3 regions of the Bradyrhizobium sp. S3.2.6 genome follow, and region 2 is predicted to be linked to each of the others. Evidence: predicted binding sites of a transcription regulator. Region 2 holds the regulator's gene; each other region holds the start of a gene.
What was found. The regulator LexA, encoded in region 2, represses DNA repair genes until DNA is damaged. The targets are predictions, from matches to a motif close to TGTTCNNNNTGTGTTCNG.

Region 1 (10,050 bases), on a different contig from region 2:
CGTCACGCCGGAGGCGATCGAGCCGCTGCTCGAGAAGCGCATGGATGGTTTCTCGATCGCCTTCCACATGCTGAGCCACGCCAAGATCGGCGCGTCGACTATCCAGAGCCGCGCCACCGCGGGCGTTGCGGGCGCAACCTACATCTTCTGCCTGCCAGGCTCGCCCGGCGCCTGCCGCGACGGTTGGGACGGCATCCTCGCTGCTCAACTCGACTACCGCACGCGCCCCTGCAATTTCGTCGAGATCATGCCGCGGCTGGACGAGCACCTGCGCAGGCCAAAGGCGCAGGGCGCAACGGTGTGAGCGCGGACAGTATCGTAGGGTGGGCAAAGCGAAGCGTGCCCACCACTTCTATCGCGATGCTGGATCGGTGGGCACGGCGCTAACGCGCCTTTGCCCACCCTACGATTCCAGACTCGCGGAGAGATACCCCCAAGTGGGCCTGTGTCCGCCGGCGTCGCTGCCCTCTCCCACAACAAGGGGCGAGGGCGCATTCATGCGCATCGCGCAGCTACAGATCCCGCTCCCAGGTCTCGCCGACCAGATCGGCACCGAAGCTGCGATGCGGCTCGGTGGCGACCAGCTTGAAGCCGGCGCTCTGATAGATGCCGCGTGCGGCGACCAGAATGCTTTGCGTCCACAGCGTCATCCGGCTGTAGCCCCGCTCGCGCGCGCCCTGGATGCATTGCTCCACAAGCGCACGGCCGACGCCGAGCCCACGGGCTTTCTTCTCCACCTGCAACAGGCGGAGCTTGGCGATCTCGTCCGTGGCCTTGACCAGAAAGATCGAGCCGACCGGCTCGCCATCGACTTCCGCGATCCAGCAATGCTCGCGCGCGGCGTCGTAATTCTTGATGAACTGAGCGCAGATCTCGGCGACCAGCGCCTCGTAGCTGATGTCCCAGTTGTAGTCCGCGGCATAAGCGGCGGCTTGCTTGGAGATGACCCAGCCCATGTCACCGACGCGGTGGCTGCGCAGCACGACGGAAGCGGGCTGGCTTTGACGTTGCTCCAGCACGGCCTGAATGGTCGCCATCGCCTGCGTTAGCCGCGTTGCATCGCCGGCCGAAAGCTGCGCCAGCATTGCGGCAACCTCGTTTTGCGAGCTCAGGTTCAGCTTGGCGAAGCTCTGGCGGCCCTTGGCGGTGAGGCAGAGCTGGTATTGCCGGCGATCTGCCGGCAGGGGCTTCCGCGTGATCAGCCCCTTTTCGTCAAAGCTCTGGACGATGCGGCTGAGGTAGCCGGCGTCAAGGCCGAGCTCGTTTCCGATCTCTTTTGCCGCGAGGTCGTCGCGATGCGCGAGCTCATAGAGCACGCGAGCCTCGCTGAGCGAGAACGGGCTATCTCCCAGGTGCTGGTCGAGCACGCCGAGCTTGCGGGTATAGAAGCGGTTGAAGGCGCGAACCGCTGCGGTCTGGTCGTCGGTACCGTTAATTGGCATGGGACACCTCAATAATTGCCATTGTCAAATAATTAATTGACTTTGGCAAGTATCGGGTGCCTCAAGCGACCATGACGATCCGGCTGCGCAACATTGTCCGGGAGGAGCGGCCGAGCCGCCGCAGTAGCCGCGCCTCGGACCGGCGGGCCTGGGGCGGATAGCCGCCGATCCGGTCGTAATGATCTCGCGCGATCAAAAGCCCCTGATCGCCGAGGGGGCCGACCACCTTGCGAGCGACGGACCACAGGACGTCGCGGAAGCCGGTATCGGCGTAAGGCGAACGGGCGTAGCGGAACACGGCCGCACGATCCCGGCCACTGGCCGCGACGGCCTGGATGAATTGGGTGGTCTCCTCGATCCAGCCGGTGTCCAGCACCGCGCCGGCAGGGAGGAACATCAGCCAGGGCGAACGGGCCTGGAGCGCGCCGGCGGCCAGTGCTGCGCCTTGCGAAGATCCCTCGCAGCCGACGAAGCGGCAGCCGGCGACGTCGGCAACGCGCTCGATGACGCCGTTGCTTGTGCCGTCGACCAGCAGGACTTCCTTGATGATGCCTGCCGCGGCACCGGGGACCAGCGCGGCCAGTGTTGCGACCGCGGTCTGCTCGACGCCTTCGGTCGGAATGATGACGCTCAGCATGATTGAGACTTCGATGTCCGCAATTCGGGAGAAGCGCAACGCGTTATGATGTTGTCATAAACATGCTGCGCTGCCGAGTGCAACTTTTCGCAAGCCGTTCGGCGTGCAATGGTAAACCGGCGTGCGCCCGTCCCGGCCGAATATGTCGTGCACGGGTGGTCAAATTGCCGAATGTTTCGGCGATTTTCGGTCTCGTGATCTTCAAACGAGGCTTTTCTCCGCCGATATCGTCCGGGAAACGGCGCTGTTCCCGTGCGGACGGGAAAAACGTGCAATCGCCATTGCGCAAAGCGAGATGTGTCCAATGAACGCCGATCAACTTCCCATTGGCGCGACGCCGCCATTGCCGAAGCCGGAGGCCGCGCCGACCTTGCGGATCCGCGCCGTGATGCTGGGCGAACGCATCAATCCGTCGGGGCTCGAGATCGGCACGCTGGTATCCTCGACGCCGGCTGCCTTCCGGGTCCATGGCGGCCTGGCCGTGATCTTCCGCTACGGCGTCGTGGTGCTGATCGGGCTGTTGCCATCGGAGGAGAAGGTCCTCATCGACAGTCTCAAGTCGCGCGTGACCGGCGAATTCAGCCCCTATGAGGAGGAGACCGCGCAGGCGCAGCTCTGTCACGACGAAAACGCCGAGGCGATCCAGCCCGGCGGGCCGATCTGCCTCTCGAAATTTTCCGACGAGCGGCTGCTGCTGATCGCGGACGCGCTCGCCAAGAGCACGTCGCTGGCGCGCGACGAGCGTCGCGTCGCTGCGGTCTTCGACGTCATCGAGCCTTTTGCACGCGAGCTCGCCGAGAAAGGCCGTACGTCGCGGCCGCGCAAGGGCATCCTGCAGCTCATCGGCAACGCGCTGCTGGTCCAGCAGCGCGTCGCCGGCCGCGTCGCGGTTGCCGAAAAACCCGATGCGCTCTGGGAAAAGCCGCAGCTCGACCGGCTCTATGCGCGTCTCGAAGACGAGTACGAGCTGAAGGAGCGTCTCGACACGCTCGAGCGCAAGCTCACGGTGGTCGCGGAGACCGCCGATGCGCTGACCGACATCATCGACACCCAGCGCTCGCTGCGACTCGAGATCGCGGTGGTGGTGCTGATCGTGATCGAGGTCGCAATCGGGTGTTTTCAGATTTATACCGGGGTTCATTGAGCTGAAAGCCGCAAGTTCAGCCCTCATCCTGAGGAGCCCGCAATAGGCGGGCGTCTCGAAGGATGATGAGGTCCGCGCTTCGCCAATTCATGGAGCTCAGCAAAGTCGCCGCGCATGAAAGCTTCCTTCTTGGCGCGACTCCATTTCTTGAGTTTGCGTTCGCATTCGATCGCGTCGGTCACCCTGTCGAACCATTGCGAGAAGACGAGGGTCACGGGTCTGCGCGACCTTGTGTAGCCGGCGAACGTGCCGGCGTTGTGCTGCGCAATCCGGAGCTCAAGCTCGGTTCGCGTCGTCCCGATGTAGTAGCTGCCATCGGCACATTTGAGAATGTAGAGGTATGCGCCTTCTGTCATCGTGCCCGCCCCATCCTTCGAGACGCGCGCAAGGGCGCGCTCCTCAGGATGAGGCTAACCGGCATGCGTGTTTTGGTGCAAGTGCCGAAAAGACTCTTGGCTATCGGACGACTGTCCATCGATTAAAACCTGTTGGTGCCACATACTCGACCTCATCCTGAGGAGCCCGCCAAGCGGGCGTCTCGAAGGATGGCCACAACCTCCCATGCTTTCTCAAGGGAGGCAGCCCCGCTGCAGCACCGCGGCGCAGTGCCGTGCGATCGTCAGTTCCTCGTTGGTCGGGATGACGAGCACATCCACGGCGCTGTCGTCGGCATTGATGCGCTCGCGCGCGGCATCATTCGCCGCGGCATCGATACGCACACCGAGCCAGGCGAGCCGCTCGCCAATGGCGCTGCGGATTTGCTTGGCGTGCTCGCCGATGCCGCCGGTGAAAACGAGGCACTCCAGTCCTTCAAGCGTGTTCGCCATCACCGTCACCTCCTGTGCCGCACGGAAGGCGAAGAGATCGACCGCCTCGCGCGCCGAAGCCTCGCCGCTCGCCAGCAGCGTCCGCATATCCGCGGAGATGCCGGAAACGCCGAGCAGGCCGGACTCGTGATAGAGCAGGTGCTGCAAATCCTCGACTGTCATCGTGTCGTGCTGCAACAGGTAGAGCAGCACGCCGGGATCGATGGTGCCGCAGCGCGTGCCCATGACCAGGCCGTCGAGCGGCGTCAGCCCCATCGTGGTGTCGACGCTGCGGCCGTCGCGCAAGGCGCAGAGGCTCGCGCCATTGCCGAGATGGGCGATGACGGTGCGTCTGGCTGCAAGCTCGGGCGCGATCACGGCGAGTCGCCCCGCGACATATTCGAATGAGAGGCCGTGAAAGCCGTAGCGCCGGAGGCCCTGTGCCTCGTAGCGTCTCGGAATGGCGAAGCGGTTCGCTGGCGGCGTCAGGCCGTGATGGAAGGCGGTGTCGAAGCAGGCGATCTGCGTCAGTGCAGGACGGAACGCCCTGACGGCGCGGACCGGCGCCAGGCAACGGGGCTGATGCAGCGGCGCTAACGGTGTGAGTGCTTCCAGCTTCGCATAGACGTCGTCCGTCAGCGAGATCGGGCCGGAATAATCCGGACCGCCATGGACGATCCGGTGACCCACGGCGCGCAGGCGGCCTTGGCCAAAACGGTCCTCGATGAAGCCGAGCACATCGGCGAACAGATGGCCACCATCCGCGTCCGAGGTCTCCCTCTGCGTCTCGAACAGCGTCTCGCCCGATGGGCTCTTTGCCACCAGCCTGGGCTTGGCCTCGTGCTCGTCGAGCAGGCCCTTGCAGAGCATGGCGGGTTCGCTGCCCGAGATCTCGAACAGGCCGAACTTGATGCTCGACGAGCCTGCGTTGAGGACGAGGACCGCGTTGGAGGCCGCCATGATGTCAGCCCGACTTGCCCGGCCAGACCCAATCGCGGATCTCCGGCATGTCCTCGCCGTGCTCGCGCACGTAACGCGAATGCTCGATCAACTTGTCGCGGAACTGTTGCTTCACCTGCGCAGCCTTGGTCGCAAGTCCCGGCACACGCTCGATCGCCTCGATCGCGAGGTGGTAGCGGTCGAGCCCGTTGAGCACGACCATGTCGAACGGCGTCGTCGTGGTGCCTTCCTCGGCAAAACCGCGCACATGTAGGCCATCATGGTTGGTGCGGTTATAGGTCAGCCGGTGGATCAGATAAGGATAGCCGTGATAGGCGAAGATGACAGGCTTGTCGTGCGTGAACAGGCTGTCGAAGTCGCGATCGGACAGCCCATGCGGATGCTGCTCTTTCGGTTGCAGCGTCATCAGGTCGACGACGTTGACGACACGGATCTTGATGTCCGGGAGCGCCTTGCGCAGGAGATCGACGGCCGCGAGCGTCTCCAAGGTCGGCACGTCACCGGCGCAGGCCATCACCACATCGGGCTCGCCAACCGCGTCCTCGTTGCCGGCCCACGTCCAGATGCCAATGCCGGCGTCGCAATGGTTAGCGGCATCCTGCATCGAGAGCCATTGCGGCGCCGGCTGCTTGCCGGCGACAATCACGTTGATGCGATTGTAAGTGCGCAGGCAGTGGTCGGCGATCCACAGCAGGGTGTTGGCGTCCGGCGGGAAATAGATGCGGACGATGTCGGCCTTCTTGTTGGCGACGAGGTCGACGAAGCCGGGATCCTGATGGCTGAAGCCGTTATGGTCCTGCCGCCAGACATGCGAGGTCAGCAGGTAGTTCAGCGAGGCGATCGGACGCCGCCACGGCAGGTGCCGCGTCACCTTCAGCCATTTGGCGTGCTGGTTGAACATGGAATCCACGATGTGGATGAAGGCCTCGTAGCAGGAGAAGAAGCCGTGGCGGCCGGTGAGCAGGTAGCCCTCGAGCCAGCCCTGGCAGAGATGCTCGCTCAGCACCTCCATCACGCGGCCGTCCTGGGCGAGATGCACGTCGTAGGATTCGACCGGCTCCATCCAGACCCGTTCGGTGGCGTCGAACACGGCATCGAGACGGTTTGATGCGGTCTCGTCCGGACCCATGAGGCGGAAGTTGCGCTCTTGCGCGTTGAGGCGGATGACGTCGCGCAAAAACTTGCCAAGCTCACGCGTCGCTTCTCCCGTGACGCCGCCGGGCTGCGGCACGTCGACGCCAAAACTGCGGAAGTCCGGCAGCTTCAGCTCCTTCTTCAGCAGCCCGCCATTGGCGTGCGGATTGGCTCCCATACGCCTGTTACCTTCGGGCGCCAGCGACTGAAGCTCGGGAATGAGCGCGCCGCTGGCGTCGAACAGCTTTTCCGGCTGGTAGCTGCGCATCCAGTCATCGAGAATCTTCAAATGCGCAGGGTTCTCGCGACAGCTAGCAACGGGCACCTGATGCGCACGCCAAAATCCTTCGACCTTCTTGCCGTCGACCTCCTTCGGGCCTGTCCAGCCCTTCGGGCTGCGCAGCACGATCATCGGCCAGCGCGGCCGTTCGACGCTTGTGCGCCCGTCGCGCGCGTGCTGCTGGATAGAACGGATGCTGGCGAGCGCGACGTCGAGCGCATCCGCCATGGCCCGGTGCATCAGCTTGGGATCATCGCCCTCGACGAACAGCGGCTCGTGGCCGAATCCGCGGAAGAGATCGCGGATCTCGCTGTCGGGCATCCGGCCGAGCACGGTTGGGTTCGCGATCTTGTAGCCGTTGAGATGCAGGATCGGCAGCACCGCGCCATCATGGGCGGGATTCAGGAACTTGTTGGAGTGCCAGGACGCGGCAAGCGGGCCGGTCTCGGCTTCGCCGTCGCCGACGACGCAGGCGACGATGAGGTCGGGATTGTCGAATGCCGCGCCATAGGCGTGCACCAGCGCATAGCCGAGCTCGCCACCTTCGTGGATCGAGCCGGGCGTTTCCGGCGCGGCGTGGCTCGGAATGCCGCCGGGGAAGGAGAACTGCCTGAAAAGTTTTCGCAATCCGTCCGCATCGCGCGGGATGTCTGGATAGATCTCGCTGTAGCTGCCTTCCAGATAGGTGTTGGCGACCATGCCCGGGCCGCCATGACCGGGACCGCAGACATAGATCATATCGAGGTCCTGCGCGCGGATGACGCGGTTGAGGTGGGCGTAGATGAAGTTCAGCCCCGGCGTCGTGCCCCAATGGCCGAGCAAGCGCGGCTTGATGTGCTCGGGCCGCAACGGCTCGCGAAGCAGCGGATTGTCGAGGAGATAAATCTGCCCGACCGAGAGGTAGTTCGCGGCGCGCCAGTAGCGATCGAGGAGATCGAGGTCGCTGCTCGCCGCGGCCGATTGTCGTTGATTTGTCATGTTCCTGCCGACTTTCACCCGGGACCGTCACCAACCGAGTTCCGGCGAGATCGATCCTTCAGCCGCATCAAGCGGGATCGAGGTCACGCGTTGTTGCGTGAGGCCAATAGTCAGCGCGCGAGGTTTGGGCACCTCTACTGTGCATGGGGTTGTTTTCGCGTTTTTCCTTTATGTTCTTGATTTGTTCCCTCGACGTGCTATCGTGGCTTCATGAGTCCAGCTTCTTCTTCTGCTCTCAAGCACCCGCCGGTCACGGCGCCCTCCGAGCCGGCGGGTGCGCCTTCTGATTTCCCCGAGCTTGGCGTCGCCATCGACCGTGCGCGCAAGCGTGGGCGGGGCGCGCAATCCAACGCCAGCGGCCGCTACGAGGCCGAGGCACGCGTCGCCTTCGACGACGGCTGGCAGAGCCTGGAAGAGCTGCCGCCGTTCAAGACCACGGTCGGTGTCGACACCTCGCGCAAGGTGATCACCCGCAACGATTCCCCCGACATCGGCTTCGATCGGTCGATCAATCCCTACCGCGGCTGCGAGCATGGCTGCGTCTATTGCTTCGCGCGGCCGACGCATGCCTATCTCGGCCTGTCGCCGGGCCTCGACTTCGAGTCAAAGCTGTTCGTGAAACCCGAGGCGCCGGCGCTGCTCGAGAAGGAGCTCGCGGCCGCCGGCTACGAGCCGCGGATGATCGCGATCGGCACCAACACCGATCCCTATCAGCCGATCGAGCGCGAGCGCAAAATCATGCGCGGCATTCTCGAGGTGCTGGAGCGCGCCGGCCATCCCGTCGGCATCGTCACCAAGTCGGCGCTGGTGGTGCGCGACATCGACATTCTCGCCCGCATGGCCAAGCGCAACCTCGCCAAGGTCGCGATATCGGTGACATCACTGGACCCAAAACTCGCGCGCACGATGGAGCCGCGCGCCTCGACGCCGCCGAAGCGGCTTGAGGCGCTGAAGCAGCTCTCGGACGCCGGCATTCCGACCACGGTGATGGTTGCCCCCGTGATCCCCGCGCTGAACGATTCCGAGATCGAGCGCATCCTCGATGCCGCGGCGCACGCCGGCGTCAAGGAAGCCTCCTATGTGCTGCTGCGGCTGCCGCTCGAGGTGCGCGATCTCTTCCGCGAATGGCTGATGGCGAACTATCCGGATCGCTACCGCCACGTCTTCACGCTGATCCGCGACATGCGGGGCGGGCGCGACTACGACGCCAAATGGGGCGAGCGGATGAAGGGCACCGGACCGATGGCCTGGACCATCGGCCGCCGCTTCGAGATCGCCTGCGACCGGCTCGGCCTGAACAAGCGCCGTGCCAAGCTGACCACGGATCATTTTGCCCGGCCAAAGCAGAACGGCGAGCAGCTCAGCCTGTTCTGAGGCGCGGAGCAACAACCTGTCTGAATAACGGGAATTGTTGGGGTTCCCTGTTGCGCAGGCCGGATCGCTTGCGCACGATCCCGGCCATGATTCGGGACAAGTCCACCAAGACACCAGCCAAAGAGGCGTCAAAGAACGACGCTGCCAGGAATGCCGCGCCAGCGAAAGCGAGCTTCCGTCGTGAGCGCGCGCTGATCAAGCGCGGCATCTGGCCGGTGGCTGGCTGCGACGAGGCCGGTCGCGGGCCGCTCGCCGGCCCCGTGGTGGCGGCTGCGGTGATTCTCGACCCCGACCGCATTCCGCGCGGCATCGACGATTCCAAGCGGCTGACGGCGGAGGAGCGCGAGAAGCTTTTCGACAAGATCTGTGCCACCGCCCAGGTCTCGGTCGCGGTCGCCTCGCGCTTCCGCATCGACCGCGACAACATCCTGCGCGCCTCGCTCTGGGCGTTGAAGCGCGCGGTGATCGCGCTGCCGGAGACGCCGAAGCACGTCTTCGTCGACGGCCGCGACCGGCTCGATACTGCATGCGACTGCGAGGCCGTGATCGGCGGCGACGGCATCGTGCTGTCGATTGCGGCCGCCTCGATCGTCGCCAAGGTGACGCGCGACCGGCTGATGTGCGCGCTGGCGCAGGACTGCCCGGGCTACGGTTTCGAGCAGCACAAGGGCTACGCCGTCCCCGAGCATCTCGACGCGCTCGACCGTCTCGGCCCCACCGCGCACCACCGCAGCTTCTTCGCCCCGGTCGCCACCGCCCGCGCCAAGCACATGCCCTGGACCGTCGAGCCGGTGCGGGATCTGTTTGCGGTCACCGAGGTCGAGGTGCAGGTTGAGACCACAGTTGAAATCGATGCTTCGGCAGGCCTCTAGCGTAGACTGTCGTTGCCACGACGCGCAGCGCCCTTTATCAAAACAGGCGTGAGCGAATAGGGCCGGCTGGACGGGTTGGCTGCATCTTGCGGGCGTTGCATGCGGTTTACCTCCCTGGTCATCGAGCTCATTCGCGCCCGGCCGCGGCTGATCGTCTGGATCGCCGTGCTGTTGCAGGCCGCGATGTGGCTGCTGGTGGCGCTCTTGTTCTATCGCACTCCGCCCGGCAGCCTCGCGACCCTGCTGGCCTTCGGTCGCGAGTACCAGGTCGGCACTGATCTCGGCCCGCCGCTGTCGGTCTGGCTCGCCGATATCGCCTATCGCGCCGTCGGCGGACATATGTTCGGCGTTTACGTCCTGGCCGAGCTCTGCGAGATCGCGACCTTCATCACGCTCTATCATCTGGCGCGCGCCGTGGTCGGC
Region 2 (10,050 bases):
GTGCTGCGGCCGCTCAAGGTGGTGATCGAGAACTATCCGGAAGGGCAGACCGAGGAGCTCGAGGCGATCAACCACCCCGACGACGCTAGCGCGGGCACGCGCAAGATCACGTTCGGCCGCGAGCTCTATATTGAGCAGGACGACTTCATGGAGAATCCGCCCAAGAAATTCTTCCGCCTGTCGCCGGGCAACGAGGTGCGGCTGCGCTACGCCTATTTCGTCAAGTGCACCGGCGTGATCAAGAACGACGCCGGCGAAGTGGTGGAGCTGCGCTGCACCTACGATCCCGCGACCAAGGGCGGCAATGCGCCCGATGGCCGCAAGGTCAAGGCGACCATGCACTGGCTGCCGGCGGCGAGTTCGGTGCCGGCGGAGATTCGCATCTACAACCAGCTGTTCGCCAATCCGAGCCCGGACGCCTCGAATTTCGCGGCCGACCTCAATCCGCAGTCGCTGGAGATCCTCGCTGATGCCCGGATCGAGGCATCGGTTGCGGAAAGCAATTCGACCGAGCCGATGCAGTTCGAGCGCCAGGGCTATTTCGTGCGCGACAAGGACTCGACGCCAGGCAAGCCGGTGATTTCGCGCACCATCGGCCTGCGTGACACGTTCGCAAAGGAAGTCGCCAAAGGCTGACGGGGGGTAGGGCATATGAGCGAAGCCGACGCCATCGTTTCCGCCATCATCGCGAAATGGTGCGCCGGCTTCATGCCTCGTCACGCGCGCCGTTGATCTGACCGGGCACACGGCATCGTCATTCCGGCGAGGCAACGAACGCGTCCCCTGCGCGTTGTGTGGGTCCCCAATTGAGGATCTCCCATGCAGAACATCGCAGAGCATATGGAAGTCATCGGCGCCGACGGCGTCCACATCGGCACCGTCGACAAGGTCGAGGGTCATCGCATCAAGCTGACCAAGAAGGACAGCGGCGAGGGCAGCCACAAGGGTCATCATCATTTCATCGACAAGGGTCTGGTCGCTGATGTCGAGGGCAACAAGGTCCGGCTGTCGGCCAAGGCGGATGTCGCCGTGACGATGGAAGAGGAAAAGTAGGGCCGCGGCCCCTTCGTTCCTGATCCGTACCGCTATTCGCACCGCTGCACGTTCCGGTAGCCTCTGCGCCAGTCGCGTATCGCAGGGTTGCTAAGGAATGGCGGAGCTTGGTCGGCCGCAGCGGGTCTCGCAGGGTATCGCCGGCGCGCCGATTGCAGGGACTTGGCCAACCGGCCGGACCGCGTCGGCGGGCGGCTTTGTGCCGGCGGGCTTTGACGTTTGGCCCGCGATCGTCGGGCGGCTTCGCGAATGGGCCAAGGCCGAAGCCGGCGCCGGGCGACTGTTTCCCTGGGTGCCGATCGCCTTCGGCTGCGGCATCGCGCTCTACTTCGCGGCCGATCATGAGCCGGTGCTGTGGGTCGTTGCCACGACGACGGTGGCGCTGGCGCTCGGGACGGTGTTGTTGCGGCGGAGCCGGTGGTTTGCACCGGCGATCATGATCGCGGCGGTCGCGGCCGGCTTTGCCATGGCAACCTGGAAGACGGCGCGCATCGCCCACACGGTGCTCGCAAGGCCGCTTTATTCGGTGTCGCTGTCGGGCTTCGTCGAGACCCGCGACATCCGCGAACGCACCGACCGTTTCGTGCTGCGCGTCACCGCGATGGAGGCGCAGCGCAGCGACGTGAAGCTGGAGCGCGTCCGCCTCTCCGTGCGCAAGGGGACGGCGCCCGACGTCGGCAGCTTCGTGCAGCTGAAGGCGCGGCTGATGCCGCCGCTCGCGCCGTTGCGGCCGGGCAGCTACGATTTCTCGCGCGACATGTTCTTCCAGGGCATCGGCGCCTCCGGCTTCGTGATGGGAGCGATCACGGCCGTGGCGCCGTCCGATGCCGGCGGCCTGCAACTGCGCTATGCGGCGGTGATGCAGGGCCTGCGCGATGCGATCGACGCGCGCATCCGCGCCGTGCTCGACGGCGACAACCGCGCGATCGCGACTGCGCTTTTGACTGGCCGGCGTGATGCGATCACCACGCCCGTCAACGATGCGATGTTCATCTCGGGCCTCGGCCATGTTCTGTCGATCTCCGGTTACCATATGGCCGTCGTTGCCGGCGTCGTCTTCTTCGCGGTTCGCGCGCTGCTGGCGCTGATCCCCGGGCTGGCGGTCGGCTTCGCCATCAAGAAATGGTCGGCCGCCGCGGCGCTGGTCGCGTCCGCGTTCTATCTGCTGCTCTCGGGCGCGGAGGTTGCGACCCAGAGGTCGTTCTTCATGACCGCGGTGGTGCTGATCGCTGTCATGGTTGACCGCCGCGCCATCACCTTTCGCACGCTGGCGGTGGCAGCGCTGATCGTGCTCGCGGTCGCGCCGGAAGCGTTGGTGCATCCGAGCTTCCAGATGTCCTTTGCGGCAACGCTCGGCCTGGTGGCGCTGGTGCAGATCGGCATGCCGAACCTGTTTGCCTCGCCCGATCACTCGACAACCGCGCGCATCGCGCTGTGGGGCGGCCGCGAGATCGCGATGCTGTTCATGGCCTCGATGATCGCGGGGTTTGCGACCACGCCCTATGCCGCCTTCCATTTCCATCGCGTCACGCCCTATGGCGTGCTTGCCAATCTCGGCGCGATGCCGGTGGTCTCGGCGCTGGTGATGCCGGCCGGGCTGTTGGGATTGCTCGCGGCACCGTTCGGGCTTGACCGCGTGTTCTGGTGGTTGATGGGGATCGGTATCGACTGGATGGTGGCGGTCTCGCGATGGGTCGCGGCGCTGCCCGGCGCGATCGGCCACGTCAGTGCCTTCGGCACTGCGCCGCTGATCGCGGCGAGCCTCGGCCTCGTCCTGATGGGACTGCTACGCACGCCGCTGCGCTGGTCGGGCGCGTTCGTGCTCGTGGCGGCAATCGTCTGGGGTCTGTCGGTCCGGCAACCCGACATCCTTATCGCCGGTGACGGCCAGAGCGTTGCCGTGCGGGGCAGGGACGGGCAGCTGCACCTGATCAGGACGAGCAAGGACAGCTTTCTGCTCAAGGAGTGGCTCGCGGCCGATGCCGACTCTCGCGATCCCGGCAGCGTCGCGCTTGCCGATGGTGTGTCGTGCGACGAGTCAGGCTGCGTGACGCCGCTTGCCGACGGACGCATCGTTGCGCTGGCGTTGCGCATTGACGCGCTGGGAGACGATTGCAGCCGCGCGGCACTGGTGGTGACGGCAAGGCCCGCGCCGCCGGATTGTGGTGCGATGGTGGTCGATCGGCCACGTCTCGTGCGTCAGGGCGCGCTGGCGCTGACGCCGCGTGGCGACGGCTTTGCGATTCAGGCGGTAAAGGCGAGGGGCGCAAACCGCCCCTGGTCGCCGGCGGCGGCCGGCGATGGAGATTTCGAACAGACCCTCATGCCGCGGTCGGCAGCTCCGCGCTCCAAAGACGCAACGCCGTCTGACGCCGACCTGCAGGCCGATGACTGAGATCGACGGCTTAGCCGATCGGCAGGCGCGGGGACGTGGAGCGGCTGTCGGCGACCTGCGGCTTGTGCTCGCGCTCGCCGAGCGGCTGGGTCACGGGCAGTTGCAGCACGGTTGCGCGCTGGCCTTCGACCAGTTGCGTCACCAGGACGTATTTGCCGTCGGGGAATTCGATCGCGTCGTGATGGCGGTCGGGAATATGCGGATCGACCTTGCCGAACTTGCCGACGCGCGAGTTGATGGTGCGCGTCCAGATCCAGCGATTGTCGTAGCGGACGTTGTCGGCGAAGGCGAGCTCCGTTCCCGGTAGCAGGCAAACCGCGACGGACATGTCGGCTTCGGAGGCGAAGCCGCGCGTCGAGGTGCCGCGGAACGTTGTCGTGACGATCGTCTCGCCAACTTCTGCGGGACGCGTCGCGACGGCATGCAGGCTATAGTCACACATCGGGTGCTCCTCAATCAGGATAGAGCACCCGCGCCTCTGTCTCGGAGGCGCAGGCCCCTATCAGAGTGGAAGCTCATCTTATGCTTGTTTGTGGGCAAATCTGCGGCTCGCATCAGCAGAGCGCGATCACATTATCTTTTTCAAATGCACGAGGAACAAAGCCTGCTCCCGCGCATTCGGTGAGCGCGTTGCTTCAGCGGCCGGCTGGCGCTGACCAGCCCGAATATTGCCAAGCCGGCTGCGCGACGGCGTTACGGGCATTGCGGAATTGCTCGGTCGTTGCGCGCGGTGCTTTGCGAGCGTGGTGCTGCGGCTGCGCAGCCAAGGCTTGCGAGCCCAAGGCTTGCGAGCCCAAGGCTTGCGACCCCAAGGCTTGCGACACTAAGGCCTGCGACGCTGATACTGCGATCAGCGTCATCGTGACGGTGCTCAAAATGATCTTGCGCATGTTGGTCTCCTCGGTCTGGCAAAGGCCCTGCGAAGCAATGCGTGCTTCGTTGCGGCGTGCCGAGGATGTAGCGCTGGAGAAGGGGCCGGATAATCTGTGCAAAACCAGAAAGACTACCCAGCCGGAGCGGACAATCGTCCGCTCCAATCGTTGATTGCGCTCGCCGATAGCGACGCGATCAGTACTTCCGGTACAGCCCGATCAGCTTGCCCTGGATCTTGACCCGGTTGGGCGGCAGGATGCGAACCTCATAGGCCGCGTTGGCCGGCTCGAGCGCGATCGAGGCGCCGCGACGGCGGAAACGCTTGAGTGTCGCTTCCTCGTCGTCGATCAGGGCGACCACGATGTCGCCGGTATCGGCGCTCTCGTTGCGCTGGATCAGCGCCATGTCGCCATCGAGAATGCCGGCCTCCACCATGGAGTCGCCGCGCACTTCGAGCGCGTAGTGCTCGCCCGAGCCGAGCATGTCGGGCGGGACGCTGATGGTGTGGCTGCGGGTTTGCAAAGCCTCGATCGGCGTGCCGGCCGCGATCCGGCCCATCACGGGCACTGCGACTGGACGCTCACCCTCGTCGGCCGGCAGGCTCGACGCCGGGCGCACCTTGCCGAGATTGCCCTCGATGACGCTCGGCGTGAAGCCGCGGCGGCTGCCAGCGGCGGCCTGGAGTTCGGGCAGCTTGATCACCTCGATGGCGCGGGCGCGGTTGGGCAGGCGGCGGATGAAGCCGCGCTCCTCGAGCGCAGTGATCAGGCGATGGATGCCTGATTTCGAGCGCAGATCGAGCGCATCCTTCATCTCGTCGAAGGAGGGCGGCACGCCGCTTTCCTTCAGGCGTTCACTGATGAACCGCAGGAGCTCGTACTGTTTGCGCGTTAACATCTCGACCAAAATCCCCCGGTTGATGTCGTTCGATTCCGAGACGCTGAAGTCAGCAATAAGCCGCTACACGCTCGAAACAAATCATGAACGGACACTATATGTTCGATACATGTTCCGCAACTGCTTAATTTACCGTGAACGCGGCAAAGTTCGCGGAACGGTTGCGAACGCCGCGCTCAAACGAGCAGTCGCAGCACCTCGCAGGGCGCTCCCGCTTCGGCCCTCGGCGCGAACGGGGCGCGCACGAGAAGTGCCTGTGCCGCAGCGAGATTCGCAAGCAGCGAGGAGTCCTGGTGATTGACGGGAAGGGCGATCAGCGTGCCGTCATCACGCACATCCAGGCGGGCGCGCAGATAGTCCTCGCGCTGGTCATTGGCGCCGACGTCGCGGCCGAGCACGGCGCGTTCGCGGCGGTGATGAACCATCGAACGGCCCGACAACGCACGAATCAGCGGCACCATGAACAGGAAGGCGCAAACGTAGGATGACACGGGATTGCCGGGCAGGCCGATTACGCGCATCGCCCCGAGCTGCCCGTTCATCATCGGCTTGCCCGGCCGCATCGCGATTTTCCAGAACGCCATCGAGGTGCCTTCGTCGCGGAGCGCCTGCTGCACCAGATCGTGGTCGCCGACCGAAGCGCCGCCCGTCGTGATCAGGATGTCGGCGCCGGATTCGCGCGCGCGGCGGATGCCGGCGGTGGTGGCGGCAAGCGTGTCGGCGGCAATCCCAAGGTCGATGGTGTCGGCCCCCTCGCTGCGAGCGAGCGCATGCAGGGCGTAGCCGTTGGAATAAACGATCTGGCCATGACCAGGCGTCGTGCCCGGCATCACCAGCTCGTCGCCGGTGGCAAGAATCGCGACCTTCGGACGGCGGCTGACCGCCAATTGCGGGTGGTTCATGCCGGCGGCGAGCGCGAGGTCGCGCTCGGTCAGCCGCGCGCCTTTGCGCAGCAGCACGTCACCCTCGCGGAAGTCGATGCCGGCAGGGCGGATGTGCCGCCCGGCGATGGCGGCCTCCTTGATCGCGATGCGCTTGCCGTCGGCGACGGTGTCCTCCTGGATCACGACCGCATCGGCGCCGTCGGGAACGACACCGCCGGTGAAGATTCGTACGGCTTCGCCGGCGCCGACAGTTCCTGCAAACGGACGGCCGGCAGCGACCTCGCCAATGACGTTGAGCTGCGCATCGACCCTGGCGGCGTCGGCCGCGCGGACGGCATAGCCGTCCATCGCGGACATCGCCAGCGGCGGCTGCGTCCTGCGCGATGCGACGTCGCGCGCGAGCACGCGGTGGAAGGCCGCATCGAGCGCGACCGATTCCTCGGGCAGCGGGTCCGCACCGGCGAGCACGGCAGCGAGCGCATCGGAAACCGGCATGAGGGCCACGGCTGAAAGCTCCTGCTTGGCAACGCGACAATCTGGTCGCGGCCAGCGTTCTAGCCGACTGGGGCCGTTGAGGCAAAACGGATGTGCATACGCACGGATGCAGCTATTTCTGGAGCAAAAGCCGCACCAGCTCGGCCTGTCGCCCCACGCCGGTCTTGTCGAAGATCTTCGACAGATGGCTGCGCGCGGTTCCGTCCGCGATGCCGAGCCGTTCGGCCGTGGCTTTGCGGCCGCCGCCCTTGACGATCTCGAGCGCGAAGGCCGCTTCGGCACGGGTCAGGCCGTAACGCGCGCGTAGGGCGTCGAGTCTTGATCTCGCGTCCGGCTCGGGGTCGGTGATCAGCACCATCGCACTCGATCGCCAGCCGGAGGCGAGCGACACCGAGCTCTCCGCCCAATCGCTGCCGACCGGCGTTACCTGCACGTGCAGCGGCATGCGGCCGGGAAGCCGCCGCAGGCTCATCTCTCCTCCGATGCGATCGGGATTATCGATGCTGCACGAGCCGACCAGCGTTTGCAGACAACGGCTATCGTCGCTGTTGATGGCGCTCAGCGCGCCCGCCTCGATCACGATGCTATCGGCGGCGTCGAGCCATTCGCGCGCGCGACGATTGACGAAGATCGGGCGCGCCTGGGCGTCTGCGAGAACGAAGCCCTGATCGAGCCCGTCGAGGCCTGCCAGCGCAGCGCGGCCGGTGATGTCGAGCTGGTGGGTACGGCGCTGGATCGCAACGGCGCGTACGAGATGCTGCGCCAATGTCGCAAACAGCCGCCGTGCCTTGTCGTCATACGGAGGCAAATCGGAGGGCCGGTGGCTGGTCAGAATGCCTGTGGCGTTGTGATCGACCAGCAGATTCGTCGTCAACGGTTCGGTGTCGAAACCGCCCGGCTGCCACCATTCGTTGTAGAAATCGCTGCGGGTGAACTCATCGCGTGTGATGAAGTCGCCGATGGTGAAGACCTCGCCGGGCGTCCGGCCGATGCCAAGCGGCAACAGGGGATTGCGCGGGGCCCAGCCGAGTAGCTCTTGCACGCGGTCGGGGTCGATGCGTGGCGACAGCAGGCTGGAGAGGCCGCTTGCGGGATCAAAGACGCCGAACAGGGTACGGCCGCCGATGGCGTCGTCGATGCGCGTCAGCACATGTTCCCAGCGGCTTCCGTCGAGCGCAACCTCGTAGATGGCGCCGATGAGGTCCAATACGGATTCGTTGGAAATATCGTCCGTACCCAAGACAAATGCCTCAAAATGCAATGAGGCATCTCAGCGCAGCGTCACGGAACGAGCAAGAGCAGAAAAGCGGCAGTCGTGCCGATGTTGCCGCAAAGCCGCACCCCATTGGCATTCCCGACGCAATCATCGACGCATCCGACAAACGTCAGATGCCTCCATGTCCGGGCTTTGCAACATTTCCGAAAGGACATCATTCCTGCGATTCAGGGGACGGGGGCGAAAGTGTCGATTTCCGCAATCCATCGGGGTCGCAAGACCTTCATTCCGGTGATCCGGAGCCTGTCTCGCAAAGCCGGCTTGCTGGCAAGCAGCATGCTCACCAGCGTGGGCGTGCTTGGCGCCGGAGTGGCGCTATATCCCTCGGCAGCTCTTTCTGCCGACTACGCCGCCGGCGGCGGCGTGATCAACGCGCCCAGCGGCAACGCGACAGCGGTTGGCAGCGGCGCGACCACGACCGGCAACTTTGCGACAGCCTATGGTGCGGGCAGCATCGCGAACGGCACGTTCGCGACCGCGACTGGACCGGGCAGCACCGCAAACGGAACCAACGCGACCGCGACTGGAGCGTCCAGCCTCGCGGACGGCACCTATGCGACGGCGACGGGACAAAACAGCGTAGCGAACGGGACCTCGGCGACGGCGACGGGTACCTTCAGCGCCGCCGTTGGAACCCTCGCGACCGCAACCGGAGAGCAAAGCCGCGCAGACGGGACCAACGCGACCGCGACTGGACAGTTCAGCCTCGCCAACGGCACCTATGCAACGGCGACGGGACAAGCCAGCAACGCAAACGGGACCAACGCGACGGCGACAGGACAAGGCAGCGTCGCGAACGGCGTGGACGCGACCGCGACCGGTAGTCTAAGCAAGGCGAATGGCTTTGACGCAACGGCAACAGGGATTCAAAGTGCTGCGAATGGCACCTTCGCGACTGCGACGGGCGCCCAGAGCGTCGCCCACGGCGACAACGCGACCGCGACCGGCCAAGACAGTTTCGCAAATGGCGATTTCGCAACCGCGACTGGTCAAGGCAGCATCGCCAATGGCTTGACAGCCAGTGCGTTCGGCCAGGGTAGCAACGCGACCGGCGACGCCACCACCGCGATTGGCCAAGCCAGCACCGCCAGCGCCACCGGCGCGACTGCGATCGGTGCGGGCGCCACGGCTACCTTCGCCAATTCGACTGCGATCGGCGCGGGCGCGACGACATCGGCGCCCAATCAGGTCTCGATCGGCACCAGCACGAACACCTATCGCATGTCCGGCCTCACCTCGGCCGCGAGCCTTGCCGCACAATCCGGCCCGACGCAGGTGGTTACAACGGATGCCGCCGGGCATCTGGCCGCCGCAAGCTTCAGCGGAGCCGATATTTCCACGCTGCAGTCCAACGTCTCCACGTTGCAGACGCAAATGCGGCAGGCGTTCGAGGGCACCGCGATCGCCATTGCCATGGGCGGCTCGGCACTGCCATCGGACAAGCGGTTTGCGGTCTCCACCAATTGGGGCACGTTCCGCGGGCAGAACGCCATGAGCTTGGGCGCCCAGATGCGCCTCAACCAGTATGTCGTGCTCAACGGCGGCGTCGCGGCCGGGTTCGCGCAAGGCGGCGTCGGTGGACGCGCCGGAGTGACGGTTGCGTGGTGACGGCGGCGTGTTGAGCGGAAAGCAACGGGGGTGGCGGGCTTTGATGCTTGCGGCTGCGCTGACGGCGGCGGCCGCCGCCGCCGGCCATGCGGAAACGCCCCCGCCGGCGCCAAAACCCGCGCAGATCGACCGCAACGGCGTGCTGATGCTGGTCCGCTCTTCGCTGCTCGCACTCGACCACGCCAACAAGACCGGCAACTACACCGTGCTGCGCGATATCGGCGCGCCCGGTTTCCAAGTCAACTCGGCTGCGCGGCTGGGCGAGATTTTCGCCAAGCTGCGCAACGACAATCTCGATCTCTCGGGTGTCGCCGTTATCGATCCGCAGCTCAACCTGCTGCCGCAGATCGAGGCCAACGGATTGATGCATTTGGCCGGCTTCTTTCCGTCGGTCCCGAACCAGGTCAATTTCGACCTGGCCTTCGCGCCGGTGAACGGACAGTGGCGGTTGTTCGGGATCTCGGTCTCGATTGGACAGAGCGGGCCGGCAGCGCCGACCCCGCCCGAGCCGCGTGTTGAGCAAAAGCAGACCCCGACAAATGCCAGCAAGCAGCCTGCGGCGGTCGCAA
Region 3 (10,050 bases), on a different contig from region 2:
ACAATGCCGCCTTCCTCGCATTCTTTCAGGGTCGTGCCATTGTAATAGCCGGTGTCGGCAATCGCCTGCAGCGTCTCGGCTCCCAATGCCTCTTTTGCCGCTTTGGCCACCTCGTAAAGCTGGCCCGTATCGTTGCCGTCGTTGACGACCTCGCTCGCAACGATGAGCTTGTGCTTGTCATCGACCGCAATCTGGACGTTGTAGCCTGCGAGGACATGGCCTCTTTTCGACAAAAGCCGGGCGTCCGCATCGGTGGTCGACAACTGGGTCTCGCCGCCGTCCTCCAGACGATCAAGATCGGCCTGGGCTTTCGCCCGGCGCGCCATCAACGCCGCCAGCTTGTCCGCAACCCTGCCGCCATTCCCATTCGCGCTCCCGCCATCTCCGTCACCTGACGAATGCGCTTCTTCGCTGGCGTCGTTCGACGCCAGCGCTTTGCCATATTCCTCGATGTCGCGATCGATACAAGCAAGCTGCTCCGCCAGCCGCTTCTTCGTCTTGATGCTCGCCTTGCTCGCATCGCCATGGAAGAAGGCGCCGTCGATCGCCACAAGCTTGCCGCCCAGAAGCTCAAGTTCGCGCAGCAAGAGCACAAATTCCCGGTTCGTCGCCTTGAGCGCCGACCAATTATCCCGGCGGAAGTTGGCGATGGTCCGGTAGCCGGGCGTCAGTCCCTTGAGCAGCCACATCAGTTCCAGATTGCGTTGCGCCTCCTGCTCGAGGCGACGCGAGGAGCGGACCCGGTTGAGATAACCGTAAAGATAGGCCTTCAACAGGTCCGCCGGATGGTAACTTGGCTGTCCCGCCCCGGTGCCACCACCGGCATGCCGGAACCCGAGCTTCTCAAGATCGAGCGCACAGACATAGGCCTCGATCGCCCGGACCGGGTTGTCTTGCGCAACATAATCCTCGACGCGAGGCGGCAGAAGGCTCAACTGCTCCCGCCGCGGACCAGTCTTATAAGTGCGATTCGTCATGAATAGAATCGTACATCGATCCCGATTCGGGCGAGAACAATTCTTGCCCAGTCTCGGAAGCGTGCCCACCACCTTTGTGTGCGTTGAAATATGGTGGGCACGGCGCTTGCGCGCCTTTGCCCACCCTACGGCACCGCGTTCCCGAATGCGCCTCTACGGCGCGACCAACGATCGGCTTTCGCGGTCCCATCGCCAGAGCCGCTCGTTGGTCAATTCAGTGCCGCCCCACTGCCCGGCTTTGCTGTCTCCGAACGGGCGGCGACATAGACTGCGAGTTCGTCGAGAGGCAAAGGCCCATCAACAAGACGGAACATGAACGGAATGACGGCCTCGGCGAGGCCCGAGCGCATGAGATCGCTCCCGGATGAACCCGTCAAAATCACACGCCTCATCACACCACCTGATCAACGAAACGCAAAAAGAAACGGGCACTGATGACGTCGGCAACTCAACGTCCTCAGCGCCCGCTCCTCGCGAAAAGTTCTTCGCGGTAAGCTTACTCGTCCGCGGGCTCTTCGCCGTCGGCGTCGCGCTCGGGGCTGCCGGCCAGAATCTGCTCGGCGATCAGGCCGGAGTTCTGGCGGATCGAGGTCTCGATCTTGGCGGTGATGTCGGGGTTGGCCTTCAGGAACGCTTTCGAGTTCTCGCGGCCCTGGCCGAGGCGCTGGCTGTCATAGGAGAACCAGGCGCCGGACTTTTCGACGATGCCGGCCTTGACGCCGAGATCGAGGATCTCGCCCATCTTGGAGACGCCTTCGCCGTACATGATGTCGAATTCGACCTGCTTGAACGGCGGCGCCAGCTTGTTCTTCACCACCTTGACGCGGGTGGTGTTGCCGACCACTTCGTCGCGCTCCTTGATCGCACCGATGCGGCGAATGTCCAGGCGGACAGAGGCGTAGAATTTCAGCGCGTTGCCCCCGGTGGTGGTTTCCGGCGAGCCGTACATCACACCGATTTTCATACGGATCTGGTTGATGAAGATCACCATGGTGTTGGACTTGTTGATCGAGGCCGTGAGCTTGCGCAGCGCCTGGCTCATCAACCGCGCCTGAAGTCCCGGCAGCGCATCGCCCATCTCGCCCTCGAGCTCGGCCTTCGGCACCAGCGCCGCAACCGAATCGATCACCAGCACGTCCACCGCGCCCGAGCGCACCAGCGTGTCGCAGATTTCCAGCGCCTGCTCGCCAGTGTCCGGCTGGGAGATCAGAAGTTCGTCGATATTGACGCCCAGCTTGCGCGCATAGACCGGGTCGAGCGCGTGCTCGGCGTCGATGAAGGCGCAAATACCGCCCTTCTTCTGCCCTTCCGCCACCGTGTGCAGCGCCAGCGTGGTCTTGCCCGAGGATTCCGGCCCGTAAATCTCGACGACGCGCCCCTTGGGCAGGCCGCCGATCCCGAGCGCAATGTCGAGCCCGAGGGAGCCGGAGGACACCGCCTCGACATCCATCGAGCGGTCGTTCTTGCCGAGCTTCATCACCGAGCCCTTGCCGAACTGGCGCTCGATCTGGGAGAGCGCGGCAGCGAGAGCTTTACTCTTGTCCATGGAGGATCCTTCGACGATACGCAGGGCAGTGGTGGACATCGGGTCGTGCTCCTTATGGCGAGGATTCGGGTGCGGGACAAACGATTGGCGCGGCGGGTCGTCGATAAAAGTAATGTACCCCATTTGTTCTAGGTTCGCAATATGTTCTTTTGCGGAATTTGGTACTGGCCTGTTTCCATCCCCAGTGGCCTAGCTTGAAAATCACAGTGGCTTGATTTGGCTTTTGTCGGACACCGAACAGACGGAGCTCTATGGCCGATTTTAGATTCGTGGGGCCGGAAAATGGAGGACCGCGCCATGCAGCGTAGGCGGATCAAGCACACGACGTCCTTTGAAGAACGATTGGCAGAAGAAGCCAGACGGTTCAAACAGGCGGCCGAAAAAGAGGCTCCAGGCAGCACCGCTCGCGAACTGTTCTTGCGCAGGGCCCGCCAAGCCGAGACGGCTTCGCACATGAATGCGTGGCTGACCTCACCCGCTCTACAGATTCCCAAAACAGATGTGCAGCAAGACAACTGAGGCAGGCAGTGGCAATGAGCGAACCCGCCAAAGGCTGCCCATCGATTGTGGTTCCGGATTTGGATGATGAGGCCGAAGTTTTGCGCGTCGCGAAGGTCACTGCGTTGAAAACAGGCCGGATGGTGACTGTTCGAGATGCGGACGGCCTCAAGATTGAGACTGTCTCCCCTATCAAACACTAGCGCTGGCGATGAACCGGGAAATCCTAATTTTCAGCGCTTCGTTGGTGTGGTTAGCCATTGTGGCAATCGGTTGCGTTTACGTGCTGATGCAATAGGGCCGCCTCATTCACGACAGGGGCATGGGATGCGGCGGAGGTGGCGCGCGCGGCCGCCGGCTCTGCGGGCGTTCCGTCCGGGCACGATGAACCACGATGAACCTTGGCACGGCACGACAGACACACCGGTATCGGGATTTTACATTTCCCCTCCCGGGGCTGGAAAGCCGCCGCCTGCGTCTCATTTAAGCGGGCGGCGTTTTATTTTTCCGGAGCCGCACGCGCCGTCATCATTCCGCAATCTTGTGGCACCGAACCTTTCCGTGGCTGCCGACTTGAAAAGGGGGCCGCCACCATGGGGGATTGGATCATGACGGAAGACACGCAGCACCATGCTGTCAGGCGCAATTCTCTGCTCGAGGCGGCGCTCGAGGAGATGGCGAAGTTCGAGCGCAAGGAAATCGAGTTCCGCAAAAAGGACCGCGCGGAGCGTGCCGCCGACCTTCGCCTGCCGCTGGACGAGATCAAGGTGCATTAGGAAAGGTGCATTAGGAAACGCCAGCCGAAACAGGCCGTTGCCTACTGTGCATGGGGTTGTTTTCACAGCTTTTGGCGGCACGTGCCGCCGAGGCCGCCGCTACATCAACGCCAGCAGCACGATGCCGATGACCAATACCACAAAGCCAGCCGCCGTCGCGGCGGCAAATGACCGCTCTACCTTGTCCATGATGCCACCCCGCTAGCAGCGCGCCACGTTTCCCCCATGGCTTCGCCGTGCCCGCAAAGTGTCGCCAACGGATGTGTCTGAAGTTGTGCGGGGGGATGTCTGAATTGGGACGTGAGAGCGGCTCTCGACGTGGCCGCAAGCCCCGGTCTGTCAGGCTGTCGTAAGCTGAACGGGCTAGGGTCGTCCGGCTATGGTGTTGCAGCCCAGCACCTCAGCCTCCAATAACCTTCTACCCCGCCCGGCTCTCCCCTGGCGGGGTTTTTTCTTGCGCGAGCACGGATCCATCGCGCGTGCTCCGCGTATGCCTCCGTGGTTCTCCGACCATGAACGGAGTTCCTGGCCGGGTGGCCGCGCGCGTGAAAAAGCATCCATCGGTTCCATTTTCGGAATCCGATTTCGCTTGTTTCGAACGGCGCGCGCTTGCTGAATTCCGATGAGCCACCTGCGACTTGGCGGCAAATTTTGCTTGTCGCTGGAATATTGCGACGGCCAACATGTTACCCGACATGGCGAGGTGAATCGTGGAGGTGACCATGAATCACAGGGGCGTTGAGTTCACGGTTGCAAAGACGGCGATCCCGGGCGTCTGGCAATGGCAGTTCCGGATCGGCGACGAGACCAAGACAGGCAAGACCGAGACGAAGATCGACCTGCTGGCGATCCGTCGCGTGCAGCTGCGCATCGATCGGGAGCTGAAGGCGATCGGCCGCAAGACGGCCTGAACGAGACGGCCTGAACCGGCGGGTTGAGAGGCTGGACCAGGGCTAGTCGGCGCTGGGCAGCCGCCGCATGGTGAATTCGATGTCCCCGCCGGGCAGCTCGCGCCAGCTCTCGACTTCGCTCATGTAGCCGGCCTTGGGATAGCGCGCGAAGAAGGCCTGCGCCCTTGCCCGTGCGGCCGCACGCGGCAGAGTAAAACTCTCGCGCAGATAGCCGTCACCGGCCTTGTCGCCCGATCCAGCAGCCGGCTTGTGCCGGCGCGCCATCCGCTCGGCGAGGTCCCGCGGGCGATCCGCCATCTCCTGCCTCCTCAACGCAACACTACGAGGGAATGTAGGATCAGGGCCAGGCCAAGGGGAGTCCCGAAAGGAGGCGTCACCCGCCTCCGGAGCCATGGTCGATTGGCTCCTCCGGAGCCGTGGTCGATTGGCTCCTCCGGAGGCCTTGGTCAATTGGCGGCAGTACCGGCCTTGGTCTTCTTGGGCGCGCTGGTGGCGGCCGAGGCCTTCGGCGCGGGCTGCTTCGGCTGGTCGGCGCGCATTCCGCCCCAGGGATCGCTGGACGTCTTGGCGTCCGGAATCTTCTTCAACGTCTCCTTGTAGGCCTTGTCGCGCGCGGCATCTGCGGCCTTCTCGTCCTCGGTCTTGGAGGGGCCGTCCGCCATCAGATTGATATGGGGCGACTCCTGCGCGAAGGCCGGTCCAGCCACCAGCGCCAACACCGCCGCCATACGGAAAAGCTTCATCACTCACTCCTTGATCATCGATAGAGGGGACGGATGCCGCACCCTGACCTTCTTCACGGCTCCGCTAAAGCCGATCCGATTTGCACGATTTCGGCCCGTGGAGCCAGTCGTCCCAGATCGGGCCGCACCTGGTGCAACCGTTCAGCGCCAGACCAAGCGCGGCCAGGCAAATGACAAGGACACATCGACGCAACATCGTCCACCCGCTCCCAAGCGTGGCATCATATCGGGCGAAGTCGGGCATTTTCAAGCCGGCGGCCCGGTGACTTTGCCGCGCCCGAGCGGGCAGAATGAGCGAAACATCCGGCAACACAGGAGGGAACGACAGCCATGCCACCGCAGCCAGACGCCGAGTTCGGCATCACTGAGGCCAGACGCATCCTCGCCGAGGTCTTTGCCCCCTGGGTCCAGGATCTCAACCTCTCCGTCGAGCGCATCGAGCACACCCCACCCGCAGACGCGCCGGACTGGCAGCCGGGCGCACTGCTCCGCATGCCGTTCTCGGAGCGGCTGTGCCGCAACGGCGGCGTGGTCTGCGGCCAGGCGCTGATGGCGCTTGCCGACACCGCGATGGTGATCGCGAACCTCGCCGCCAATCGCGGCTATCGTCCAATGACCACGGTGGACCAGACCACGCATTTCATGCGCGCGGTCTCCTCGTCCGACGTGCTGGCGGATGCGCGCGTGGTGCGGCTCGGGCGCACCATGAGCTTTGGCCGCGTCACCCTGCTGTCCGCCACCGACAACAAGCAGGTGGCGATGGTGTCGGGCGCATTCGCGATGCTGCCCGGCTGAGCCTGATCCGAAACGAAGAGAGCCGCGTGAGCGCAAACGCACCGCGGCTCTCGATGGCGATCATAACGACGCAAGGGACGCAAGCACGATGCAATCACGCTCCCGCCGCGACGCTTCCAAAATTACTTGCCGAGCACTTCGTCGGCGGCAGTGACGATGCTGACGTTCGGATTGGTGCCGCAATAGGTGCCGAACTTCTTGGCGTTATCGACGAACACGTCGGTGTCGATGATCGCGTTGTCCTCGTCGCCCTTGTACCAGCCGTCCATCCAGGTCAGCACCATCTTGATGGTGTCGTCGCCGCTCTCGAGGAACTGCTTGCAGCTCATCGTGGCAAGATCGAGCTTGGTGGCATGGGCGGGCATGGACGACAGCGAGAGCGCTGCGGCGAACAGAAGCGAAAGCGTGGTCTTCATCGAAATCTCCATCGGCGTGTAACGCCATAAAAGAAAGGCTTGCGGGGTAAACTCGGCGGGAAGTGACTCGCCGCTTCAACGTCGTAAACGAAGTCTGAAGCGCTGTGCAAGTAGCGCCAGTATTGTTGTGGATTTCACGCGACAATTTCGTGCGGAATTGCCGTACGGTGTGGCGCAACGACAAGCGCATCGGCCTTGCCTTCGTGCAACAGCGCGTACGATGTGAATGACCGTTCGCATCGCATGCACGCAAACATCATGTCGACCTGATACGACGTCGGCGACGCCAGCGCAGCCCCGCGATGACCAGCGCGACAATCGTGAGCGCGATCGCCGACGACGCCGCGAAGAATCGCCCGCCGGTGTGAAATTCGAAAGCGCGGACAAGCTGGCCGACATTGTCGGACGTGATCTGGCGCAATGGCGAGAAGCGTGAACCGCCGGGATCGCCGCCCCAGCTCTCCCAGGCGACGCACGGCCGCGCAACAAGCAGAACGACGAGGCCAACCAGATATCGCAGCCGGCCCGCCACCGCGCGCCTCGCGCTATTTCGGCTTCTTGGCGGGCTCGCTCGGACGCGCCCCGCCCCACGGGTCATACTTTTCCTTGGACTCCGGAATGCGCTCGAGCGCGGCCTTGTAGGCCTTCTCGTCGGCCTTGGGCTTGTTGTCCGCCTTCTGGCCGCTATCCTGCTGCTGGCGCCGGCCGCCGCCCATCTGCGCCTGCGCGGACGCAACCGTCAGTGCCAGCACCGCAGCCGCCATGACCAAAATTCTCATTGCTGCAATCCCCCTCATCCGGGGTACAAACTAGCCCGCAATCCTCTAATAGCAAATCTGGTGGTTTCCACCCCTTCAGCAAATGTTGATCGGCCGGGACTTCGTCCGGTCGAATTCGCGCCTATCTGTTGGCCCGCAGGGGACCTTCACGAATGTTGCGGATTGTTGCTCATGTGGCGCTGCTCGCCGGCGCGCTCGCGCTCGGCGCGTGTGGCTTTGCCGACAGCCGCGCGCCCGTGCCCGATTTCATGCGCCTCAAGGAAGCCGACCAGCCGCCGCCCGAACCGCCGCCTGACATCAAGCGCGTGGTCCGCGAGCAGATCGAAGTGGTCTTCCTCAACACCTCCTATCCGCGCGAGGTGCAAGTCGCCCTGCCCCATCACGAGGTCCGCGGACCGGGCTGGACGGCCTGTGTCCGCGCACAACTCACCTCGGCCACCGGCTCGGCGCTGGGCACCCAGACCTACATCGTGACGATCGACGGCGGAAAGGTCGTCGACAGGCGGCGCGCGGAAGCCGATGACATCTGCGGGTCGGAAGCCTACGAGCCGATCTAGCAATCGATCGCACCGGCCTGTCCGGTCCTGTCTGCGTCAGGACTCGAGCGGATGAACCGGCGCCGCGATCCGTGTCGATGATTGCAGCTTCGCGATGAAGCGGGCAAGCACCATGCCGGCGCACATCGCGGCGACGAAGATGACGGCTGAGGTCGAGCCAAAGCCAAGCGCAGTCAGTGCCGGTCCTGGACAGAAGCCGGCCAAGCCCCAACCGACGCCGAAGATCGCGGGCCCAACAACGATCTTCAGATCGATGTCGCTGCGCGTCGGCACGGAGAAGCGTTCGGCGAACAAGGGATGTGCAAGCTTCAGGACATGCCTGAAGCCGACGAAGGTCACGGCGACCGCGCCCGCCATCACGAAGGCAAGGCTCGCGTCCCATGTCCCCGCCGGGATGCCGCCGAGGTCGAGGAAGTTCAGCACCTTTGCCGGATTCGACATCCCGGAGACAACGAGCCCGAGGCCGAACAGCAAGCCGATCGCAAATTGAACGAGAATGGTCATTGCCCTTAGCTCCAGTGCCGGATCACGAAGACGGTGGCGATGCCCGTCGCCATGAAGGTGATGGTCGCGACCAGCGAGCGTACCGATAATCGCGACAGACCGCAGACGCCATGGCCTGACGTGCAGCCGCTGCCCCACGCCGTGCCGAAGCCGGTGAGCACCCCTGCGACAATCAGCACCGGCGCTCCCGCAGCGATCGTCTGCGCCGGCAGGCTTCCGGTTACGAGCCTCACCAGCACGGGTGCGGCGATGAGGCCGGCGACGAAGGCGAGCCGGCCGGCAAATTCGCGGTCCTCGTAAGGCGGAAACAACCGTGCCGCGATGCCGCTGATGCCGGCGATCCGTCCCGTCGCCCACATCAGCAGCACGGCGGACAGGCCGATCAGCGCGCCCCCGAGCAGCGAGGCAATCGGCGTGAAAGGCGTAGCGACCATTTTGATCCTCCGGATCGAGACAGCATCCGCCAGTGGGCCGGCCGGATGCTCAATGAGACGTTAACAATACCACTCGAATTGAAGCGGCGTCCCAACGGGATTTTCCAATCTTTGCGCTAAGCATGACCGCGTAACGCCGGCTCAAGCCCGCGTGAACAGGGAACGACGAGACGTGGTCGACATCGCGCACCAGGCTGCGATCAATCCGGCATCGGCGAAGGATGCAGCGCCCGCGCTCGTCTCGCTTAGGGCGATCGAGCCTGGCCAATGGCGCGCGCTGGCGCAACGGGCGATCGAGCCGAACGGCTATTATCTGCCCGCCTGGGAGCTCGCCGTCAGCGCAACCGCGCGCGGCCGTATCGGTGCCTCGGCCTTGTCCGTATACGGCGGTTCCTCGACGCGGCTGATCGGGTTGATGCCGGTGGTCTCGCTTTGGCGAGCCTGGAAGATTCCCCTGCCCGCGCTGGTGAGCGCGCATCCCTATGGCACGCTGTGCAGCCCGCTGATCGACCGCGACGGGCCAATCGACGCCGCGACAGGCCTGCTGCAACGTGCGCGCGAGGCCGGCGCGCATGCGCTGATCCTGCGTGACGTAGCGCTAGACGGCGCTGCGATGGCATCGCTCAAGGAAGCGCTCGGCCAGGCCTGCCTGAAGCCGCGCGTGCTCGGCTCCTATGTCCGCGCCAGCCTCGATGCGACACAGGATGGCGAGGCGCTGCTGTACGAGGCTCTTGGCGCCAAAAAGCTCAAGGAGTTGCGACGACAGCGCCATCGCCTTGAGGCGCACGGCGCGATCAGCTTTGACGTCGCGCGCAAGCCCGACGAGATCAGGCCCGCGCTCGAAACCTTCCTGCAACTCGAAGCCAGCGGCTGGAAGGGCGAGCGCCGCACTGCATTGATTCAGGACGCGGGCGATGCGACCTTCATTCGCCGCGCCGTCCCCGCACTTGCCGAGACCGCGCAATGCGAGATCGTCACCCTGCGCGCCGGCGCGACACCGGTTGCCGCCGGCATCGTGCTGCGCCACCAGGACCGCGCCTTCTTCTTCAAGCTCGGCATCGACGAGCGTTTTGCAAAATATTCGCCGGGCGTGCAGCTCACGCTCAACCTGACG

Region 1: a site for LexA is predicted at 7,553-7,570, ahead of ABID58_RS18000 (PA0069 family radical SAM protein). Genes of this name have one in related genera too.
Region 3: a site for LexA is predicted at 2,655-2,672, ahead of recA (recombinase RecA). Genes of this name have one in related genera too.

The regions. Positions count from the first base shown of each region.
Region 1 covers NZ_JBEPOS010000009.1:66,022-76,071, reverse strand. Annotated here, with positions in the region: gene moaB (molybdenum cofactor biosynthesis protein B) at 1-304, shown strand, start outside; gene ABID58_RS18030 (bifunctional helix-turn-helix transcriptional regulator/GNAT family N-acetyltransferase) at 513-1,442, opposite strand; gene ABID58_RS18025 (glycosyltransferase family protein) at 1,504-2,079, opposite strand; gene ABID58_RS18020 (RMD1 family protein) at 2,384-3,223, shown strand; gene ABID58_RS18015 (GIY-YIG nuclease family protein) at 3,247-3,579, opposite strand; gene ABID58_RS18010 (acetate/propionate family kinase) at 3,793-4,989, opposite strand; gene ABID58_RS18005 (phosphoketolase family protein) at 4,994-7,381, opposite strand; gene ABID58_RS18000 (PA0069 family radical SAM protein) at 7,592-8,755, shown strand; gene rnhB (ribonuclease HII) at 8,842-9,627, shown strand; gene ABID58_RS17990 (glycosyltransferase family 39 protein) at 9,727-10,050, shown strand, end outside.
Region 2 covers NZ_JBEPOS010000028.1:74,215-84,264, reverse strand. Annotated here, with positions in the region: gene ABID58_RS32955 (glutamine--tRNA ligase/YqeY domain fusion protein) at 1-636, shown strand, start outside; gene ABID58_RS32950 (DUF2171 domain-containing protein) at 820-1,053, shown strand; gene ABID58_RS32945 (ComEC/Rec2 family competence protein) at 1,151-3,448, shown strand; gene ABID58_RS32940 (hypothetical protein) at 3,459-3,890, opposite strand; gene ABID58_RS32935 (hypothetical protein) at 4,084-4,338, opposite strand; gene lexA (transcriptional repressor LexA) at 4,517-5,218, opposite strand; gene ABID58_RS32925 (molybdopterin molybdotransferase MoeA) at 5,395-6,606, opposite strand; gene ABID58_RS32920 (helix-turn-helix transcriptional regulator) at 6,710-7,837, opposite strand; gene ABID58_RS32915 (YadA-like family protein) at 8,150-9,481, shown strand; gene ABID58_RS32910 (hypothetical protein) at 9,525-10,050, shown strand, end outside.
Region 3 covers NZ_JBEPOS010000007.1:46,041-56,090, reverse strand. Annotated here, with positions in the region: gene ABID58_RS15440 (IS1182 family transposase) at 1-977, opposite strand, end outside; gene ABID58_RS15435 (hypothetical protein) at 1,187-1,327, opposite strand; gene recA (recombinase RecA) at 1,474-2,562, opposite strand; gene ABID58_RS15425 (hypothetical protein) at 2,806-3,042, shown strand; gene ABID58_RS15420 (hypothetical protein) at 3,057-3,224, shown strand; gene ABID58_RS15415 (hypothetical protein) at 3,423-3,797, shown strand; gene ABID58_RS15410 (hypothetical protein) at 4,520-4,708, shown strand; gene ABID58_RS15405 (hypothetical protein) at 4,751-5,005, opposite strand; gene ABID58_RS15400 (hypothetical protein) at 5,155-5,451, opposite strand; gene ABID58_RS15395 (PaaI family thioesterase) at 5,782-6,246, shown strand; gene ABID58_RS15390 (HdeA/HdeB family chaperone) at 6,369-6,662, opposite strand; gene ABID58_RS15385 (hypothetical protein) at 6,919-7,194, opposite strand; gene ABID58_RS15380 (hypothetical protein) at 7,208-7,441, opposite strand; gene ABID58_RS15375 (hypothetical protein) at 7,594-7,998, shown strand; gene ABID58_RS15370 (DUF6691 family protein) at 8,035-8,502, opposite strand; gene ABID58_RS15365 (YeeE/YedE family protein) at 8,508-8,936, opposite strand; gene ABID58_RS15360 (GNAT family N-acetyltransferase) at 9,109-10,050, shown strand, end outside.